Regions from separate parts of the Erwinia sp. BNK-24-b genome, predicted to be linked through region 3. Evidence: predicted binding sites of a transcription regulator. Region 3 holds the regulator's gene; each other region holds the start of a gene.
The links. The regulator PhoB, encoded in region 3, activates phosphate uptake and scavenging genes when phosphate is short. The targets are predictions, from matches to a motif close to CTGTCATAAAACTGNCNNAT.

Region 1: pstS (phosphate ABC transporter substrate-binding protein PstS) is a predicted target of PhoB. The motif match lies at 5,440-5,459, and genes of this name have one in related genera.
Region 2: ugpB (sn-glycerol-3-phosphate ABC transporter substrate-binding protein UgpB) is a predicted target of PhoB. The motif match lies at 3,859-3,878, and genes of this name have one in related genera.

Annotation. Positions count from the first base shown of each region.
Region 1 is NZ_CP179901.1:4,621,277-4,628,482, reverse strand. It holds gene glmU (bifunctional UDP-N-acetylglucosamine diphosphorylase/glucosamine-1-phosphate N-acetyltransferase GlmU) at 1-1,190, shown strand, start outside; gene glmS (glutamine--fructose-6-phosphate transaminase (isomerizing)) at 1,352-3,184, shown strand; gene ACMGGR_RS21225 (LysR family transcriptional regulator) at 3,389-4,315, opposite strand; gene ACMGGR_RS21220 (DMT family transporter) at 4,467-5,351, shown strand; gene pstS (phosphate ABC transporter substrate-binding protein PstS) at 5,564-6,604, shown strand; gene pstC (phosphate ABC transporter permease PstC) at 6,671-7,206, shown strand, end outside.
Region 2 is NZ_CP179901.1:185,037-192,242, reverse strand. It holds gene ACMGGR_RS00855 (sn-glycerol-3-phosphate import ATP-binding protein UgpC) at 1-628, opposite strand, end outside; gene ugpE (sn-glycerol-3-phosphate ABC transporter permease UgpE) at 630-1,478, opposite strand; gene ugpA (sn-glycerol-3-phosphate ABC transporter permease UgpA) at 1,475-2,362, opposite strand; gene ugpB (sn-glycerol-3-phosphate ABC transporter substrate-binding protein UgpB) at 2,452-3,771, opposite strand; gene ACMGGR_RS00835 (hypothetical protein) at 4,010-4,426, opposite strand; gene ACMGGR_RS00830 (pesticin C-terminus-like muramidase) at 4,428-5,027, opposite strand; gene livF (high-affinity branched-chain amino acid ABC transporter ATP-binding protein LivF) at 5,263-5,970, opposite strand; gene livG (high-affinity branched-chain amino acid ABC transporter ATP-binding protein LivG) at 5,972-6,736, opposite strand; gene ACMGGR_RS00815 (high-affinity branched-chain amino acid ABC transporter permease LivM) at 6,733-7,206, opposite strand, start outside.
Region 3 is NZ_CP179901.1:3,531,155-3,538,360, reverse strand. It holds gene ACMGGR_RS16215 (SbcC/MukB-like Walker B domain-containing protein) at 1-2,563, opposite strand, end outside; gene sbcD (exonuclease subunit SbcD) at 2,560-3,777, opposite strand; gene phoB (phosphate response regulator transcription factor PhoB) at 3,976-4,665, shown strand; gene phoR (phosphate regulon sensor histidine kinase PhoR) at 4,689-6,002, shown strand; gene ACMGGR_RS16195 (PstS family phosphate ABC transporter substrate-binding protein) at 6,020-6,943, shown strand.

The DNA.
Region 1 (7,206 bases), 1.1 Mb from region 3:
TTTTGCAGTCCACCTTAACGGATCCGTCATTAAACTGGGTATTGCAGGCAGAGCAGCTGGGCACCGGCCACGCAATGCAGCAGGCCGCGCCTTACTTTGCCGATGGCGAAGATATCCTGATGCTATATGGCGATGTGCCTTTGATTTCCACCGAAACGCTACAGCGTCTTCGCCAGGCCAAACCCCAGGGCGGTATCGCGCTGCTGACGGTCATTCTGGATAACCCTACCGGCTACGGTCGTATTCTGCGCGAGCAGGATCAGGTGGTAGGCATCGTTGAACAAAAAGATGCCACGCCGGAACAGCTGGCCATTCATGAAATCAACACCGGCATTCTGCTGGCCAACGGTGCCGATTTAAAACGCTGGCTAAGCAAGCTGACTAACGATAACGCCCAGGGCGAATATTACATCACGGATATTATCGCGCTGGCGCACCAGGAAGGCCGCACAACGCAAACGGTACAGCCTGCGCGCAGTTCCGAAACGGATGGCGTAAATAACCGTCTACAGCTGGCGACGCTGGAACGTATTTATCAGGCGCAGCAGGCGGAAAAGCTGCTGCTGGCTGGCGTGATGCTGAAAGATCCCGCCCGTTTCGATCTGCGTGGCGAACTCACGCACGGTCGTGATGTAGAGATCGACACCAACGTCATTATTGAAGGCAAAGTTCATCTTGGCGCTCGGGTAAAAATTGGCAGCGGCTGCGTGTTGAAAAACTGCACCATCGGCGACGACTGCGAAATCAGCCCGTATAGCGTGCTGGAAAACGCCGTGCTGGCGACAGCCTGCACCGTCGGCCCGTTTGCTCGTCTGCGGCCGGGCAGCTCCCTTGCCGAGGGCGCGCACGTCGGTAACTTTGTTGAAATGAAAAAAGCCTCGCTGGGCAAAGGCTCTAAAGCGGGCCATCTGAGCTATCTGGGTGATGCGGAAATTGGTGCCAACGTGAATATCGGTGCCGGCACCATCACCTGTAACTATGACGGCGTAAATAAATCGCTGACGGTAATCGGCGACGATGTGTTTGTCGGTTCAGATACGCAGCTGGTGGCGCCGGTATCGGTCGCGGCAGGCACGACCATTGCGGCCGGCACCACGGTAATGAAAGATATCCCGGCTAAAGGTTTGGCCTACAATCGTAAAGATCAGAATCTGAAAACCGACTGGCAGCGGCCAGCAAAGAAAAAATAATTTTACGGGCGGCGAAGATCGCCCGACAGCAGTAAGGGATGCTGGTCATCCCACATAAAAATAACCCCACTCTCTACAAGGCTCGGGGCACCGGAAATAACCGGAACAAACAGGCAAAAGACTAAGTTAATGGCCAAGGCCATAACGTCAGGAATACAACTATGTGTGGAATTGTTGGTGCAGTAGCGCAACGTGATATCGCAGAAATCCTGTTAGAGGGATTACGTCGCCTGGAGTATCGGGGTTACGACTCCGCCGGTCTGGCTGTCGTCACCTCTGAAGGCAAAATCACTCGCCTTCGCCGCTTAGGCAAGGTGCAGAAACTGGCGGAAGCGGCAGAAACTACGCCGCTGGTTGGCGGAACGGGGATCGCGCATACGCGTTGGGCAACGCACGGCGAGCCGTCAGAAGCTAACGCCCATCCTCATATCTCAGAACATATCGTTATCGTACATAACGGCATTATCGAAAACCACGAGCCGCTGCGCGAGCGGATGAAGGCGCTGGGTTACCACTTTGCTTCCGAAACGGATACGGAAGTGGTGGCGCATCTGGTGCACTGGGAGCAGAAGCAGGGCGGCGGATCGCTGCGTGAAGTGGTGCAGCGCGTTATTCCTCAGCTACGCGGCGCGTACGGCATGGTGATAATGGACAGCCGCGATCCTTCCGTGCTGGTGGCCGCGCGCTCAGGCAGCCCGCTGGTGATTGGCCGTGGCGTAGGCGAAAACTTTATCGCCTCTGACCAGCTGGCGTTGCTGCCGGTAACGCGTCGCTTTGTCTACCTGGAAGAAGGCGATATTGCAGAAGTGACCCGCCGTGACGTGACCATTTTCGACCGTCTGGGCGAGCGCGTGCAGCGCAGCGAAATCGAATCTAACGTACAGTACGATGCGGGCGATAAAGGGCTTTATCGCCACTACATGCAGAAAGAGATCTACGAGCAGCCGATGGCGATTAAAAACACCCTGAGCGGGCGTTTCAGTCACGGCGAGGTTGACCTTTCGGAGCTTGGGCCGAACGCCAGTGCGCTGCTGGCGCAGGTTGAGCATATTCAGATCGTCGCCTGCGGCACCTCTTACAACTCCGGTATGGTTTCCCGCTACTGGTTTGAAGCGCTGGCCAACGTGCCTTGTGACGTAGAAATTGCTTCTGAGTTCCGCTATCGCAAATCGGCAGTACGTAAAAACAGCCTGATGATTACGCTGTCGCAGTCCGGCGAAACAGCAGATACGCTGGCGGCGCTGCGCCTGTCAAAAGAGCTGGGCTATCTCGGCTCGCTGGCAATCTGTAACGTGGCCGGTTCTTCGCTGGTGCGCGAGTCCGATCTGGCGCTAATGACCAAGGCCGGCACGGAAATCGGCGTAGCATCTACTAAAGCGTTTACCACCCAGCTGACCGTTTTACTGATGCTGGTAGCGAAAATTGGCCGCCTGAAGGGCGTCGATGCGCAGATCGAGCACGATATCGTGCACGGTTTACAGGCATTGCCGAGCCGCATTGAGCAGATGCTGTCCCAGGACAAGCTGATTGAAACGCTGGCGGAAGAGTTCTCTGATAAGCATCACGCGCTGTTCCTGGGCCGTGGCGATCAGTATCCGATTGCGATGGAAGGCGCGCTGAAGCTCAAAGAGATCTCCTATATCCATGCAGAAGCCTATGCGGCTGGCGAGCTGAAACATGGCCCGCTGGCGCTGATCGATGCTGAAATGCCGGTTATCGTGGTGGCACCAAACAACGAGCTGCTGGAAAAACTGAAGTCGAACATTGAAGAGGTGCGCGCGCGTGGCGGCCTGCTCTATGTGTTCGCCGACAGAGATGCCGGTTTTGTGGACAGCGAAGGCATGCGCATTATTCCACTGCCGCACGTAGAAGATATTATTGCGCCAATCTTCTATACCGTGCCGCTACAGCTGCTTTCCTACCACGTTGCGCTGATTAAAGGCACAGACGTGGATCAGCCGCGTAACCTGGCAAAATCGGTGACGGTCGAGTAACCCATAAAGTTGCTGCTCCTGTCAGTACGGCAGGTCTGACAGCGATAAAGCCCGGCTATACTTCTCAAACAAGTATACCGGGCTTTTTTTATGGCGAAATTATCGGCATTCCCTGATAGCCGTCTCCCGGCCGGAAGATAAATAAAAAAGGTAACCGCTACTAAAATCGCTACTTTTTTCAGGCGACTATAGGAAGAGATGAGATTACGTATTGTCGCTGACAATCTTCTCTACCAGAAAATCGATCAGCGCCCGGCATTTTGGCGGTAAGAAACGATCGGGATGATAGAGGATCCAGGACATACCGTAATAGGCGTTCATATAATCCCAGTCTGACAGCACCTCGGTAACAATGCCTGCGGCAAGCGCATCACGTACGGCAAACCGGGGGAAACAGCCAATGCCTAAGTGGCTAAGCACGCCTTCCAGACGCGCCTTGCTGTGGTTGGTGGCGTAGCGGCCGCGTACCTTTACGCTAATACACTCCCGCGTTTGCAGATGACGGAATTTCCAGATGTCGTCTCCGGCAACTTCGCCCAAATAGATACAGCTGTGCTGCGCCAGATCGGCGGGATGCTGCGGACAGCCGTTATCACGCAGATAATCAGCAGAGGCGCAAAGAACATGATTCACCCGAAACAAAGGCCGCGCCGCCAGGTTTTCGGGCGGCCTGTCGGTTATACGCACAATTAAATCAACGTCGTCGCTGATAAGGTCGACGGGGCGATCCGTCAGCCTGAGCTGGATATCGACCTGCGGATAACGCTGCAAAAATTCTTCAATATGCGGCGCAATCAGCACTTTGCCCCAGGCGCGCGGCGCGCTGATTTTTACCAGCCCCTGCGGCGCGGTATTGATTCGTTCGGCCAAATCCAGCACCGACTGCGCCGATCGTATCATCTCGCTACAGTGCGCAAAGGCTTCCGTTCCGGCGGCGGTAAGCTTTAGCCGCCGCGTGGTTCTTTCCAGCAGCTTTACCGCCAGCGCTTTTTCAAGGCTGGCAATCTGGCGGCTGACCGACGAGGCGGTGGTATCCAGCTGTTCAGCCGCTGCGGAAAAGCTTCCCGCCTCCACAACTTTTACGAAAACCGCCATATAAGGCAGCAAACCCATGTGTTGATTTGTTCTCATAGCGCAAAAGTCTTGTTTATCAGCCCTGATTATTTATCGGAAAAACATCGCCCATAATCGCCGCTCGGCAATGCAGTTAACCATACAGGCTGCACGGTACGTGAGGAAAGCAATGTGCTGCTTTTTCAGCCTTTTTTATCGGATATTTATCATGATTAATAACAGAATAAAACCGAGTGCGGAATGGCTGCTGCTGGCGGTGGCCGTGGTATGGGGCACCAGCTACGGCCTGGCAAAGCAGGCGCTGCTTTTTTATCCCGTGGTGGGCTTTCTGCTGATTCGTTTTCTGCTTACCTTTCTTATCCTGCTGCCTACGTTGAAAAACGTCTGGCGACAGGCAGTACCGCCAGGCATCGCTTTAGGCACCGTGCTGTTCACTATTTTTCTCTGCGAAACCTATGGCGTGGCGCATACCAGCGCCAGTAACGCTGCTTTCCTGATCAGCCTTTGCGTAGTGCTGACGCCTTTTGTGGAATGGCTGATGTTTCGCCAGCGGCCTGAAAACGACATCTTTATTGCGGCGGCGTTGTCTCTGTTCGGCGCGCTGCTGCTGACCGGTACGACGCATATTGCCATGAACGGCGGCGATCTGCTGATGCTGGCGGCGGCGCTGCTGCGGGCGTTAATGGTTTGCCTGACCAGAAAACTGATCCAGCACCGGGCTATTCCGGCCCTGGCTTTAACGGCGGTGCAAACCGGCGTCGTCGCCTGCGGTTCGCTGATAGCGTTACTGCTTACCCAAAAAGGTATTCCACCGCTGCCAGACAGTTTCAGCTTCTGGAGCATCACGCTCTACATGGTACTTTTCTGCACGCTGTTTGCTTTCTTTGCGCAAAACTACGCGGTGAAACGTACTACCGCCACGCGGGCATCGTTGTTAATGGGGTCGGAGCCGCTTTTCGGCGCGCTGTTTGCCGTACTGTGGCTACAGGAAGCGCTGACGCCGCTTGCCTGGCTGGGCGGCATACTGATTGTGGCCTCTTCGCTGTGGGCGACGCGGCCTCGCCAGCCTCGTGCCGTTGCCGTGCAGGAGTAGCCCGCCAGAAAGAAACGGGTAAACAGAATGCCGCAACGGCAGGCTTGATTCAAACCGGCTTTTTCTGCGCCAGAGAGATAAAAGAAGTTTGTCATAAAACTGTCATATTATGGACATGTTACTGTCATCAAACTGTCCTATTTTGCCTCCAGCAGCAATCATTATTCAGACTAAAACAGTATAAAGACTGACTTTAATCCCCTGGAGGGAATATGACACTGATGCAAAAAACCCTGGCTCAATGCGTGGCTGTCACGCTTTCACTGAGCGCGGTTTCCGCTTTTGCCGCCGACAATCTTACGGGCGCAGGCGGGACTTTCCCGGCACCGGTTTATAACAAGTGGGCGGCCGAGTACAACAAAGCAACAGGCGCGCAGATTAACTATCAGGGCATTGGTTCCTCCGGCGGCGTAAAACAGATTATTGCCAAAACTGTCGATTTCGGGGCTTCCGATGCGCCGATGAAAGATGAAGATTTACAGAAAAACGGCCTGTTCCAGTTCCCTACCGTGATCGGTGGCGTGGTGCTGGCGGTGAATATTCCCGGCGTGAAGTCGGGCGAGCTGACGCTGGACGGCAAAACCGTTGGCGATATCTACCTGGGCAACGTAAAAAAATGGAATGACCCGGCGATTCTTGCACTGAATCCGGGGATCAAACTGCCTGACTCCAACATCAACGTGGTTCGCCGCGCTGACGGTTCCGGCACCTCGTTTGTCTTTACCAGCTACCTGGCGAAAGTGAGCAGCGACTGGAACAGCAAGGTGGGCAAAGGCAACACCGTTAACTGGCCAGTTGGCCTGGGCGGCAAAGGTAACGACGGCGTCGCCGCTTTCGTCCAGCGTCTGCCTGGCTCCATCGGCTATGTGGAATATGCCTACGCCAAACAGAACAACCTGGCCTATACCAAACTGCTGGATGCCGACGGCAAAGCCGTTTCCCCTGGCGAGCAGAGCTTTAGCGACGCGGCGAAAGGCGCAGACTGGAGCAAATCTTTTGCCCAGGACCTGACGTACCAGAAAGGCGACAACGCGTGGCCAATTACCTCTACCACGTTCATTCTGATGCACAAAGATCAGGCTAACGCCGAGAAGGGCGCTGCCGTGCTGAAGTTCTTTGACTGGGCTTATAAAAACGGTAGCCAGACTACCACCAGCCTGGATTACGCGGCTCTGCCAGACTCCGTGGCCGATCAAGTACGCGCCGCATGGAAAACTAACATCAAGGATAGTTCAGGCAAAGCGCTGTATTAAGCTGATTGAATGACAGGTCCCGGGCGGCCTCTGCGCCGCCCAAAAACTTTCACTATCGAGAATTCTATGGCTACATCCAGGCCGACATTCAACGCTCCCGGCAAGCAGGGTGACATTATTTTTAGCGCGCTGGTTAAGCTGGCTGCGCTGATTGTGTTATTGCTGCTCGGCGGCATTATTGTCTCGCTCATCTTCTCCTCCTGGCCCAGCATCCAGAAATTTGGCTTCTCTTTCCTGTGGACCAAAACCTGGGATGCACCTAACGAACAGTTTGGGGCGCTGGTGCCGATTTACGGCACGCTTGTTACCTCGGCTATCGCGCTGATTATCGCCGTGCCCGTCAGCTTCGGTATTGCGCTTTTTTTGACTGAGCTTGCGCCAAACTGGCTGAAGCGTCCTTTGGGTGTGGCAATTGAACTGCTGGCCGCCATCCCCAGCATCGTTTATGGCATGTGGGGCCTGTTTATCTTCGCGCCGCTGTTTGCTACCTATTTCCAGACGCCGCTGGGTGACCTGATGGCGAACATTCCCATTGTTGGCGCGCTCTTCTCCGGGCCGGCCTTTGGGATCGGCATTCTGGCCGCCGGTATTATCCTGGCCAT
Region 2 (7,206 bases), 1.5 Mb from region 3:
TATTCATCACCATTACGCGCTGTGCCAGCGTCATCGCCTCAACCTGGTCGTGCGTCACGTACAGACTGGTGGTTTGCAGGCGACGATGCAGCTGCTGTAGCTCAAGCCGCATCTGTACCCGCAGCCGCGCATCAAGATTGGATAAAGGCTCGTCAAACAGGAAAACCGCTGGTTCACGCACGATAGCACGCCCCATTGCCACGCGTTGACGCTGGCCGCCGGAAAGCTCGCGCGGACGACGGTGTAGCAGCGCTTCCAGCTCCAGGCTTTTGGCCGCCTCCAGAACGCGCTGACGAATATGCGCTTTACCCATACCGCGGATTTTCAGCCCGTAAGCCATATTCTGCTCAACGCTCATATGTGGGTAGAGCGCATAGTTTTGAAACACCATCGCGATGCCGCGATCTTTCGGTTCCAGGTTGGTTACGCGTTCGCTGTCGATATAGATATCGCCGCTGCTTACCTGCTCCAGCCCGGCCACCATACGCAGCAGTGTTGATTTGCCACAGCCGGAAGGCCCTACCATCACCATAAATTCGCCGTCGCGGATATCAACGTCCAGCGGCTGGATAATCTGGTTTTTGCCGTCATAAGATTTGGTGACGGCCTGAAATTTTACGCCTGCCATGCTATTTCTCGCTCTCTACCAGCCCGCGAACAAAAGCGCGCTGCATCACTAAAACAATCATTACCGGTGGGATCATGGTCAGCAGCATGGCCGCCATGACCAGGTTCCACTGCGTGGGGGTGCCGTCACCGGTACCAATCATGCTGCGGATACCCGCTACGGCTGTGCCTAAATCAATATCGTTGATAATCAGCAACGGCCAGAGGTACTGGTTCCAGCCGTAAATAAAGGTGATGACAAACAGCGCGGCCAGATTCGTTTTTGACAGCGGCAGCACGATGTCCCAAAAGAAGCGCATCGGTCCCGCGCCGTCGATGCGTGCTGCTTCGATTAGCTCATCCGGCAGGGTCATAAAAAACTGGCGAAACAGAAAGGTCGCGGTCGCGGAAGCCATCAGCGGCAACGTTAGCCCGCTATAGCTGTCCAGCATGTGCAGGTTTGAAATGACTTCGACCGTCGGAAAGATACGTACTTCAACCGGCAGCATCAGCGTGATAAAAATCAGCCAGAAAAACAGCCCGCGCAGCGGAAAGCGGAACCACACCAGCGCAAAGGCGGACAGGATCGAGACCGAAATTTTCCCGATGGTAATCGCCAGCGCCATCAGCGTGCTATTGAACAACATCTTGCCGAAAGGCGCGGTATTTTGCGCCACGCCGTGCTGCCAGATAGCGCTGATATTATCCCAAAGAGCGTGACCGGGGATTAACGGCATGGGCACCTGAAAGACTTCGCTGTTGCTTAACGTCGCGGCGACAAAAGCCACGTAAAGCGGAAAAAGCACGGTCAATACGCCCAGCCCCAGCATGATATGGCTGAAAATGGTCAGCCCGCGTCGATTTTCAATCATTGGTAACGCACCCTTTTCTCGACATAGCGAAACTGAATCACCGTCAGCGCTATTACCAGCACCATCAGCACCACCGACTGGGCGGAAGAAGAGGAGAGATCCAGACCGGCAAAGCCTTCGCGATAAATTTTGTAGATAAGCGTGGTGGTCGACTGTACCGGCCCGCCGCCCGTTGCGGCATCGATAACCGGAAAGGTGTCAAAGAAGGCGTAAACCAGGTTGACTACCACCAGAAAGAATCCCACCGGCGTAATCAGCGGCAGCGAAATCTGGAAAAAACGACGTACCGGGCCAGCGCCATCAATAGCCGCCGCTTCGGTCAGCGATTTGGGGATAGACTGCAACGCCGCAAAGAAAAACAGGAAGTTGTAGCTCATCTGCTGCCAGACGGAAGCCAGTACTACCAGCGTCATCGCCTGGCCGCTGTTTTGCGCATGGTTCCAGCTGTAGCCAAGCTGGCCAAGAAAATGCGTAATCAATCCCTGGCCGGGGCTAAACAGAAACATCCATAGCACCGCCGCGACCGCTGGTGCAACGGCATAGGGCAGCAGAAACAGCGTCTGATAGAAGCGCTTCAGTCGCAGAACGTGATCGGTCAGCGCGGCAAAAAACAGCGACACTACCAGGCCAATTACCGTCACCAGACCGCTAAAAATCAGCGTGGTTTTAAAGGAATCAAGGTAATACTCATCATCCAGCAGCCTGGTAAAGTTTTCCATGCCGACAAAAGTGCTGGATATACCGAAAGGATCGACGCGCTGTACCGAATACCATAAGGCTTCACCAGCGGGCCAGAGAAAGAAGATCAGCGTAATCAGCAGCTGCGGCAGCATCAGCAGATAAGGCAGCCAGCGTGAACGAAAAACAGGACGTGAAGAGGACATAAAAAGACTCTGAAAATGCGCCTGAAGGCAGCATAAGCGCCACCTGAAATGCAGCCGAACCGTTATTGCGGCACGGCTGCGCTACAGATTTATTGCTTAACGGTTTGCTCGAAACGTCTCAGCAGAAGGTTACCGCGAGTAACGGCGTTATCCAGCGCGGCCTGCGGGGTTTTCTTGCCGGTCCAGACGCCTTCCAGCTCTTCATCGATGATGGTGCGGATCTGCGGCATATTGCCCAGGCGCATCCCTTTGGTGAACGGCAACGGCGGCTTGTTCAGCATCTGGCGCGTGGCGATATCGGCCCCCGGATTTTTATCGTAAAAGCCCTGTTTGCGCGTCAGATCGTAGGCCGCTGTGGTGACAGGCAGATAACCGGTTTTCTGATGCCATTCGGCAGCAATTTCCGGCTGCGCCAGGAACTGCATAAATTCCGCGACGCCTTTATAAGTGGCGGCATCTTTGCCCTTCATTACCCACAGGCTGGCCCCGCCGATCATGGCGTTTTGCGGCGCATTTGGCACCGTATCATCATATGGCATCATGCCAACGCCATAATTGAATCTGGCATAATGGCGGATATCAGCCAGCGAGCCGGATGATGCCGTAGTGATGCCGCAGTCACCGTTATAAAATTTGGCAGTGGGTTCATCTTTGCGGCCGAAGTAGGTGAAATCACCTTTTTTATTCATCTCTTCCAGCATCTGGATATGGCGCACCTGAACTGGCTTATTGAATTCCAGTACGGCATCAGCGCCATCAAAGCCGTTGTTGTTAGTCGCGACCGGCAGAGCATGCCAGGCGCTAAAGTTTTCAATCTGAATCCAGCCCTGCCAGCCGCTGGCATAACCGCAGCTCATACCGGATTTACGCAACGCGGCGGCATCTTTTGCCAGCTCCTGCCAGGTTTTGGGCGGCTCATCCGGGTTCAGGCCCGCTTTTTTAAACGCGTCTTTATTGTAATAAAGCACTGGCGTAGAGCTGTTAAACGGTTGTGAAATCAGATGGCCCGTTTTCGAGTCGCTGTAATAACCGGAAACCGTCGGCACAAACTGTTTTTCGTCAAAAGGAATGCCCGCATTTTTAAAAACATCGTAGACCGGCACGATAGCGTGAGAAGCCATCATCGTTGCCGTGCCGACTTCGTAAACCTGCAGAATGGCCGGTGCGCGGTTAGAGCGTACGGCGGCGATCCCAGCGGCAAGGCTTTGTTCGTAGTTGCCTTTATAGGTTGGTACGATCTTGTAATCAGGATGGGAGTCGTTAAAGCGCTGCGCGAGGGAGTTAACCTCCACGCCCAGCTCGCCTTCCATAGAGTGCCAGAACGGGATATCGGTGGCGGCCAGCGCCTGCCCGCTTAGGGTTAGCCCCACTACAATGCTCAGTCTGGATAAACTTGAGAACAATGGCATATCGGTTTCCTGTACCCGGTGTCAAAAGGCGCAAAGCCGCGCGCGGTAAGTGGTCGGCAGGTAACATGACATGCAAAAATGAAGGAAAGATAACAGCTATATGACGGCCGGATGACAGACTAATGAGCGGCAGATGACAGGGAGATGACGGAAAAGCCCTGTTAGTAAAGCAATTTCCTGGCATCAGTTCTGCCAGGAAATTGCAGAGCAAAATATAATGCTATTGCGCTTAACGTTTTTATATATTTACCTCGCCACTTTCACTAAATATTTTATCAAAAGTCCCCCGCTCCGTTTTTTTATAAACATCCAATAGCCATTGACTTAAATCCACCACTGTATCTGGTCGTATTTCAGGTCTGCTAAGCTCATATTTATAACTTCCGTGGTAAAGTGTATAACCCCGAAGATTTCTGCCAAACCCTGTTACAATGGCCTCTCCTGTTACTTTATATTTTTTCTGTTTATCTTTATCAATTAGTCGGGCTTTCACATCATTACAATCAACTGCATGCTGACAATCAGACTCAGTAATATATATCTCATATCTTTTCCCGACAAAACTTACCTCATCAACGTTGTCGGCGTAACATGAATAAGAAAAAAATGCAGTAAGCACAAGAAATAAAAAAGCAGGTATATTATTTCTTTTCATTTCATCTTCCTTTTAAGTAAGAGATTCTTTGCCGGTTATCTTCATCTCTTTTAAGTCTGGCATTAGACAGGATTAATTTGATAACCTCTTCTTTCTCATTCTTTTCAAAAAACCTTACCATTTCAATACGCAATGCTCCCTGGTATTTCATATCCACAAAAATTTCTTTTATTTTATGGTCTAACCTGGACCAGGGTAAAGAGCCATCCCCTTTGTAGGCATTATAAAATCTCTTTGCATCGCGCACATATTCAATATAAGTAACATTGAATAACTGCAACTGCTGAGATTCGGTTATTTCACCAATACTATCCTGGTTTTCCTTCACAAACCTTCTTGCCTGACAATACTTAAGCCTGCTTCCTTCAGCAATTTTTTTAGCATGCTCGGAGGAAAGTCCCGCTTTCGCTAAGTACTGTAATGTTTCCTCTTTTGTACGGCTTCCCAAATCAAACCCCCGGCCAATCGTTACGCCGGAAGCATCTCTGGCACAGCCTGCGCTATTGCCAGGCCAGTGGATTTTTCTTGAATAATAGCGGCTGCCGGGGTAATTATCCCCTTCCGCGCGAAACGTCAGCAATCCTTCTTTGGGTTCCAGCATAGCCTCTCCTTTGGCTTATTTGTCATTCATTGACACTGGCGAAATAGTACGCCTTATTTTTATCCTGTCGCAATAATTTTATCGCATTTTATTTATAGTTTTTTGATTTCAGGAAGGAATAAAAAAGAGAGAACGGCAGACAGCGCTCAAAATATAATAAAAATGTGCGGAATATTAAGCTAAGCTTTTTTAATGTAATACGTGGAATAAAGGGGCCAGAATCGGCCCCTTCAATTTAGCCGCCTAAATAAGCGCTGCGTACTGCTTCATTCGCCAGCAGCGCTGCGCCGCTGTCTTCCAGCACCACGTGGCCGTTTTCCAGCACGTAGCCGCGATCCGCCAGCTTCAGCGCCTGATTAGCATTTTGCTCCACCAGAAAGATGGTCATGCCTTCCTGACGTAGCTGTTCGATGGTATCGAAGATTTGCTGAATAATAATTGGCGCAAGACCCAGCGAAGGCTCGTCCAGCAGTAGCAAACGCGGCTGGCTCATTAGCGCACGGCCAATGGCCAACATCTGCTGCTCGCCGCCGGACATAGTGCCCGCACGCTGTACGCGCCGTTCATAGAGACGAGGGAAAAGCTCGTAGACGCGCTTGATACGGCTCTGATACTGCTGCCGATCGGCAAAGAAGCCGCCCATCGCCAGGTTCTCATCTACCGTCATGCGGGAAAAAACGCGGCGGCCTTCCGGCACGATAGCTATCGCCTCGCGCATAATGCGGGCAGTTTGCCAGTCGGTAATATCCCTGCCATCAAACAGCACTTTTCCCTGGCTTGCCCGCGGTTCTCCGCAGAGCGTACCCAGAATAGTGGTTTTGCCCGCACCGTTCGCACCGATTAGCGTGACGATTTCGCCCTGTTCAATATGCAGGCTGACATTGTGCAGCGCCTGGATTTTACCGTAGTGCGTGCTGACGTTTTCAAGAGAGAGCATTGGCATTTTATGCTTCCCCCAGATAAGCGCGGATAACATCCGGATTGTTGCGGATTTCTTCCGGCGTACCGTTCGCCAGTGGCGTACCCTGGTTGACCACGTAGATGCGGTCGGAAATGCCCATTACCAATTTCATATCGTGTTCAATCAACAGTACCGAGACCTTGTGCTCGCTTCTCAGCTCGGCGATCAGCTCGTCCAGCTCCAGCGTCTCTTTTGGGTTCAGGCCCGCCGCTGGTTCATCCAGCATCAGGATTTCTGGCCGCGTAACCATACAGCGGGCGATTTCCAGACGGCGCTGCTGACCATAAGCCAGGTTGCCCGCCTGACGATTGGCCAGCGTCAGGAGGCCAACGCGATCCAGCCAGCTGGCAGCCCTGTCCAGCGCCTCGCTTTCTGCTTTACGAAACGCGGGCGTCTTCAGCAGTCCGGCGAAAACGCCGCTTTTCAGATGCTGATGCTGCGCCACCAGCAGGTTTTCGATTACCGTCATTTCCCGGAACAGGCGAACGTGCTGAAAGGTGCGTACGATACCCATCCGGGCAATTTGCTGGCCGGCTAAACCTGCCAGCTCACGGTCACCAAGCATGATGCTGCCGCCTGTCGGACGATAAAAGCCGGTCAGGCAGTTGAAAACCGTTGTTTTTCCGGCGCCGTTTGGGCCAATCAGCGAAACGATCTCCTGCTCACGCAGTTCCAGCGCCACGTTATTGACCGCGAGCAGGCCGCCAAAGCGCATCATCAGGCCGTTTACGGCTAACAGAGGCTTCATGGCTGCTCTCCTTTATCCACATTTTTCAGCTTCAGGTGCGGGCGCTGCATCGGCAGCAGGCCCTGTGGCCGCCAGATCATCATCAGCACCATCAGGCCACCGAGCACCAGCATGCTGTACTCGTTCAGGTCGCGCATGAGCTCGCGAGAAACCACCAGCAGCACGGCCGCCAGGATAACCGCGAACTGCGAGCCCATGCCACCCAGCACAACGATAGCCAGCACAAAGGCCGATTCAGCAAAGGTGAAGGATTCCGGGCTGACAAACCCCTGGCGCGCCGCAAACAAACTACCGGCGAAACCGGCAAAAGCGGCACTAATAGTGAAGGCGGTCAGCTTGATGCGCGTCGGGCTCAGGCCCAGCGAACGACAGGCGATTTCATCTTCGCGCAGGGCTTCCCATGCACGGCCAAGCGGCATCCTCAGCAATCGGTTAATGACAAACAGCGTTATCACGACCAGCAGCAGCGC
Region 3 (7,206 bases):
CACTCTGGCTACGTTTTTCCAGCTCGGTTACCTGCTCCTGCTCGCGGTTGATTTCCGCCAGCAGCGCCTGCTGCTGCGTTGTCAGAGCGGTCAGTTGAGAAGCCAGCTCCGTCAACGTTTGCGCGCGCCTGTTCCACTCTTGCCACTCCTGCTGACGAGCGCCAAGCCAGCTTTCGACCCTTTCCGGCTCTGGCGGCACCAGTGCCACCGCAGCCAGCGAGGCGCGTAAGGCTTCGTGCTGCTGCGTTACGCTTTGCTGCTGCGTCGCCAGCGCTTTTTCCTGATCTTCCAGCGCGTTAGTGTAAGTAAGCAGTTGCTGACCGGTCAGCTTTTGCTGTTGCTGGATATCGTTAAGCTCGTTTTGCTGGACGGCCAGTTTTTCCTTCTGCTGCTGAAGCAGACGGGCGCTTTGCTGTAGGCTCAGCAGCCGTGCCTGGAAGTCGTCTTCCTGCTTTTCCTGAGCAGTCAGCCAGGCGGCGGTTTGCGTGGTCTCATCAGGCGTGAAGGTAAGATTCAGGGCCTGCACTATCGTTTGCCACTGGTCGCGTAAACGGGCGGCTTCGTTTTCGTTTTCCGCCTGTTCCTGCTGTAGTTTTCCCGACTGTAGCTCGAGGTTTTTGACCTGTTCGCGCCTGGCCGTACCGCGATCTTTCAGCATCTCCACTTCGTTTTTTAATACTGCAAGACGCTGCTGATTTTCTGACGGTTTTAGCGCCTGGTATGCCGCCACGGCAGGATGCTGGCAGGAGCCGCACAGCGGGCAGGGCTGCTCAGGCTCCAGCAGGGCGCGGTGCTGCTCCAGGTCGGCAATGCGCTGTTCCAGCTCGCAGCGTTTTTCCAGATCCTGCAAATGCTGCTGTTTTTCCTTCCAGCCCGTGCGCAGGTTTTGCAGTTCGAGCTGCGCCTGCTGAAGCTGTTGTTGCAGCGCCTGCTGGCTGGCCTGCTGTTTCTGCATGCGCTGCATCAGCGGCTGCCACTGCGATGCAATCAGCGCCAGGCTCTGCCGCTGCGGCCGCTGCTGATGAAGAGCGGCCAGCGAGGCCTGAAGCTGCTCTTCTGAATGCTGTTGCTGTTGATGAGCAAGCGCCGCCTGCGCTTCGGTTACGCGCAGTCGCGTTTCTTCAAGCTGTAGCTGCTTTGGTTTGGCCTGCTGCTCTGCCTGAGCAAGCTGCGTTCGTAGCTGTTCTGTTGCCTGCTGCTGTTCAAGCTTGCGCTGACGAAGTGCCGCCAGCGCCTGTTCGCTCTGCTGCTGCTGTTCAAAGCGCGCGCGCCACAGCGGCAGTGATTCGCCCCAGCGTGCAAGTTGGTCGTGCTGCTGCTGCCAGCGTTGATGTTCCTGCTGCTGCGCGGTTTTTTCCGTCTGCTCGCGCTGCGTTTGCTCAAGCGCCTGACGCCGCTGCGCAAGAAAAAGTTGGTGATCGCTTACTTCTTTCTGTAGCTGCTGATTCTGCTGCGTCAGCGTGACGATGCTGTTATCCAGCGGCTGCAACCTGTCCGCTATTAAGGCTTCCTGCTGCTGACGATCGGCTTCGTGCTGGAGCCGGGCGGCTTCGGCCGTTTTTAGTTGCCCGTCAAGTGCTGCAAGCTGCTCGCCGAGCTGTTGCTGTTGTTGTTCAATTTGCTGCTGCTGTTCGTTAAGGCGCTGCCTGTCCTGCTGCTGCTGGTTACGCAGGAGCCATTGCGGACGTAGCTTCTCGGCCGGCTCTGCTCGTGCCAGCAGGTTGAGCTGCGGCATTGCATCTTGCCAGGCCGTTTTCGCCTGCTCGTGCTCCGCTTCCGCCGCTTTTTGGGCGTGTCCCACCGCCTGATACTGCTGGTACCACTGCAGCAGCGACTGCTGGTGCTGATGCTGAGAAGTAAGCGCCTGCTCCTCTGCCAACAGCTGTTCAGACTGGGTGGTAAGCTGCTGAACTTGTTCCTCATCCAGCAGGGCCATCGCGCCAGCCTGCGCCCGTAGCGTCTCCAGCGCGGTTCTGGCGTTTTTGTGCCGCTCAAACACGCTGGCGGAAAGACGACCGTAAATTTCCGTGCCGGTCAGTTCTTCCAGCAGTTCCGCACGGCTGTTGGCATCGGCGTTAAGAAAAGCGGCAAACTGACCTTGCGAAAGCATCATCGATTTGGTGAAGCGATCAAAGTCCAGGCCGGTCAGCTCGGTAAGCATCTCCAGCTTGTCTTTTACTTTATCCGCGACGATTTTATTGTCTTCACAGCGCGCCAGCTCTACGCGCGGCGCCTGCAGGTTGCCATCCACCGCGCCTCGCGCCCGGTTCTGGCTCCAGAATGCGCGCCAGGCGACGCCTTTCACCTCAAATTCGACTTCAGCCAGGCATTCGGAAGTATCGCGCGTCATTAAATCGTTTTGCGTCTGCGACAGCTTCCCCAGCCGCGACGTTTCGTGATAGAGCGCCAGGCAGATAGCGTCCAGCAGCGTGGTTTTACCCGCGCCGGTTGGCCCGGTAATGGCAAAGAGGCCGTTGCTGGCGAAAGGCTCGGCGGTGAAATCAATTTTCCATTCACCTTTTAGCGAGTTGAGGTTTTTAAACCGTAGCGTCAGGATTTTCATGGCTGCTCCTCATCAATCTCGGCCAGCGTCTGGCTGAACAGCAGCGTAGCGCGCGCAATGCGCTGCGGATCTTCTTCTTCTGAAGCCAGGCGGCGTTGAAACACTTCCTCCACGCTCAGCTCGCTCAGGGTCTCGTTATTCTGCCGGTTAATGATGCTGTCGCGCTGTTCGCGGCTGCGGCGCAGCAGCACAACTTCGACCGGCAGTTTTTCAGTCAGCTCCTGAATATGGCGCTGTAGGTCGTTTAGCCAGGTCTGCGAAACGATTTCGATATCCAGCCACACCTTCTGGCCCGTTTCCGGCGGCTGAATCGCTGCCAGCTGCCGTTCAATCTCCGCCAGCGAGCCTTTAATCATCTGCATCGGCTGAAAGAGCGGCACCGCCAGCGGCCTGACCTGGCTAAGCTGACCGTCGGCAAAATCGACCATGAAAACGCTTTTTTCACGGCCCAGCTCGTCAAAGCTGAGCGGAATGGGGGAGCCGCTGTAGCGGATATGGTCCGTATCGGCAATGCGCTGCGCACGATGAATATGACCGAGCGCGATATAGTCCGCTGGCGGAAAAGCCTGGGCGGGAAAAGCGTCCAGCGTGCCGATGTAGATGTCGCGCACCGCATCGCTTTTAGTCACGCCGACGGTGGTCAAATGGCCGGTCGCCACGATGGGCAGCGTGCCGTTCAGTTTCGCACGCATTTCTGTTGCGGCTGCGTAGCTGCGCTGATAGTGGTGGGTGATCGCTTCCAGCAGCGTCTGCTGCTTCTCTCGTCCCGACTGTCCCGCTTTGCTGAGCGTGATATCGCGCGGGCGTAAAAAAGGAATGGCGCAAAGCAGCGCGCCCGGCTGGCCGTCGCGACGATTCAGTACCAACACCTGGTCGGCAGGATCTTCGCTGGCGGCGGCAATCACGCGCGTATTCAGGCAGGCCAGCAGCTCGCGGGATTCATTCAGCATGGCTACCGAGTCGTGATTGCCCGCCAGAATAATCAGCTGGCAGCCGGTTTGCTGTAGCCTGACCACAAAGCGGTTATACAGCTCGCGCGCATAGCTGGGCGGCGAACCGGTATCGAAAACGTCGCCGGCCACGATAACGGCATCAACCTGATGCAGCTCAACCTGCGCGACCAGCCACGTCAGAAAAGCCTCGTGCTCCGGCGCACGGCTTTTGGTATAAAAAAACTGGCCCAGATGCCAGTCGGCGGTATGAATGAGTCGCATAGAATCCCTTCAGGATGGCAAAAGCGAAAGGCCGATTATAAACGCCTGGCTAAAAAACCTCAGCTACGCATTTCCATCCTGCTGAAAGTGTTATAAAACTGATGAATGGCTGAGGCTTTTTTCATAAAAGTGTCATAAATCTGACGCATAATGACGCCGCATATCCAGTGACATCCCGTCACAAACGCAGGAGCAATGATGGCTAAGCGCATTCTGGTAGTCGAAGATGAAGCCCCAATCCGTGAGATGTTGTGTTTTGTTCTGGAGCAAAACGACTATCAGCCAATAGAAGCGGAAGATTATGACAGCGCGATCAGCATGTTAATTGAGCCGTGGCCCGATCTGATCCTGCTGGACTGGATGTTGCCAGGCGGCACCGGTATTCAGTTTATCCGTCATTTAAAGCGCGAAGCCATGACCCGCGATATTCCGGTGATGATGCTGACGGCGCGCGGCGAAGAAGAGGATCGCGTGCGGGGCCTGGAAGTGGGGGCTGACGACTATATTATTAAACCTTTTTCACCTAAGGAACTGGTTGCCCGCATTAAAGCGGTGATGCGCCGGATTTCGCCAATGGCGGTGGAGGAGGTGATTGAGATCCAGGGCCTGAGCCTGGACCCGTCTTCGCACCGCGTGATGTCAGAAACGCAGCCACTGGAGATGGGGCCGACCGAATATAAGCTGCTGCACTTCTTTATGACCCACCCCGAGCGCGTCTACAGCCGCGAGCAGTTGCTTAATCATGTCTGGGGCACTAACGTTTACGTGGAAGATCGTACCGTTGATGTGCATATCCGCCGCCTGCGTAAAGCGCTTGAACTGACCGGGCACGATCGTATGGTGCAGACCGTTCGCGGTACGGGCTACCGTTTCTCCGCACGTTACTGATCGTCCCCACTGGAGTTTTCACCGTGCTGGAACGCCTCTCCTGGAAGAGATTGCTGCTTGAGCTGCTGCTCGCCTGTCTGCCAGCGCTGATTATCGGTCTGCTCACCGGCTATCTGCCGTGGCTGCTGCTGCTGGCCGTGCTGGCCGTGCTGGGCTGGCATTTTTCTAACCTGCTTCGTCTTTCCCACTGGCTCTGGATCGATCGCAGTATCACGCCGCCAGCGGGACGCGGCAGCTGGGAACCGCTCTTCTATGGTCTTTATCAGATGCAGGCGCGTAACCGTCGTCGTCGTCGCGAGCTGGGGCATCTGATTAAACGTTTTCGCAGCGGCGCAGAATCCCTGCCCGATGCGGTGGTGCTGACCACGGAAGAGGGCACCATCTTCTGGTGTAACGGCCTGGCGCAGCAGCTGTTGGGACTGCGCTGGCCGGAAGATAACGGACAGAATATTTTAAATCTGCTGCGCTATCCGGAATTTACTCACTACCTGCGCGATCGCGATTTTTCTCGCCCTTTAACCCTGGTGCTGAACAGCCATCGCCATCTGGAATTTCGGGTAATGCCCTACAGCGAAGGCCAGTGGCTGCTGGTATCGCGTGACGTCACGCAAATGCATCAGCTGGAAGGCGCACGCCGTAACTTCTTCGCCAACGTCAGCCACGAACTACGCACGCCGCTTACCGTGCTGCAGGGCTATCTGGAGATGATGAGCGATGCGGTGCTGGAAGGCCCTTCGCGGGACAAAGCGCTGCACACTATGCAGGAACAAACGCGCCGCATGGATGCGCTGGTTAAACAGCTGCTGACGCTTTCAAGGATTGAAGCGGCACCCGCGCTGGATTTGCAGGAAAAAGTGGATGTGCCGCTGATGCTGCGACTGTTACAGCGCGAGGCGGAGACGCTTAGCCAGGGGCGGCACGATATTCATTTCTCTTTCGATCCGCATCTGCGGGTCTTTGGTAATGATGAACAGCTGCGCAGCGCCATTTCCAATCTGGTTTACAACGCCGTTAACCATACGCCGGAAGGCACGCGCATTGATATCAGCTGGCAAAAAACGGCGCAGGGTGCGCTGTTTAAAGTGAAGGATAACGGGCCTGGTATTGCTGCGGAGCACATTCCTCGTCTGACCGAACGCTTCTACCGGGTTGATAAAGCCCGTTCCCGGCAGACCGGTGGCAGCGGGCTGGGGCTAGCCATCGTCAAGCACGCGCTTGGCCATCACAATACGCGGCTGGAGATCGCCAGCCAGCCGGGTAAAGAGACCAGTTTTAGCTTCTTACTGCCGGCAAGGTTGATCGTGAGTGAGCAATTGACTCAGAATGCGGTTCACTGAGTGAGCGGACAAGATTAATGAAAAAGTTACTTTTGGCTTTTATGCTGCTGTGTTGCGTAAAAGCCGGGGCGGCCGAGGGGATGCTGTCTGGCAACCTTAGCAGCGTGGGATCAGACACGTTAGGCAATCTGATGGCGCTGTGGGCAGAAAGTTTTAACCGCCAGTATCCGGGCGTCAACGTGCAGATTCAGGCTGCGGGTTCGTCTACCGCGCCAACGGCATTGTCGGCAGGCGCAGCGCAGCTGGGCGCGATGAGTCGGCCAATGCAGGCCGTTGAGCGCCAGCTGTTTGAAAAACGCTATGGCTATGCGCCGCTGGCCGTGCCGGTGGCGCTGGATGCCTTAGTGGTGGTGGTAAACCAGGATAATCCGCTTGAGAGGATAAACGCTCAGCAGCTCGACGCTATTTTTTCCGTTACCCGCCGCTGCGGCGCAGACTTCACCGTCCATAGCTGGGGCGATTTACAGTTAAAACAACCGGCGTGGCAGCATCGGCCGCTACAGCGTTTTGGCCGTAACTCGGCGTCCGGCACCTGGGGCTTTTTCCGTCAGCAGGCATTATGCAACGGCGATTTCCGTAATGATGTCGGTGAATACCCTGGATCTGCGGCCGTCATTCAGGCGGTAGCGAGCACGCTGAACGGCATCGGCTACGCCAGCATGGGCGCGCATCTGACGGGAGTAAAAACGCTGCTGGTTTCGCCCGACGGCGTTAACTGGATAGCGCCTGGCGTCGCCAGTATTCGCAGCGGACGCTATCCCTATGCCCGCCCGCTTTATATCTATGTGAATAAAGCGCCGGGTCAGCCGCTTGAGCCATTGACCAAAGCTTTCTTACAGCATGCGCTGTCGCCGCAGGGTCAGGCACTGGTGCGGCAGGCGGGCTATCTGCCGCTCTCTGATGAGCAGCTCAACAGGGTCAGGGCGATGATCGGCGAGTAAGGCTGGCTGTTATGCTCTGTCCGTTATAATTGCTGAATCCGCCGTATCCTGTACGTGTTTGCTGCTCTTGTCCGTATCCACCTTATCCTGCATATATCCGCTTCGGCCCGCCCGTAGCGGTTTTGCCAGTTTCCGTTACGCCTGCTCATAGCGGTTTTATACCGGCTTCTTCACATCAACATGAATTTTTTTCATGTAATGTGAAATTTCTTCGTTTGCCGTTAAATCTTTCTCATGACATTCTTACTTCCAGCCATTTAGAC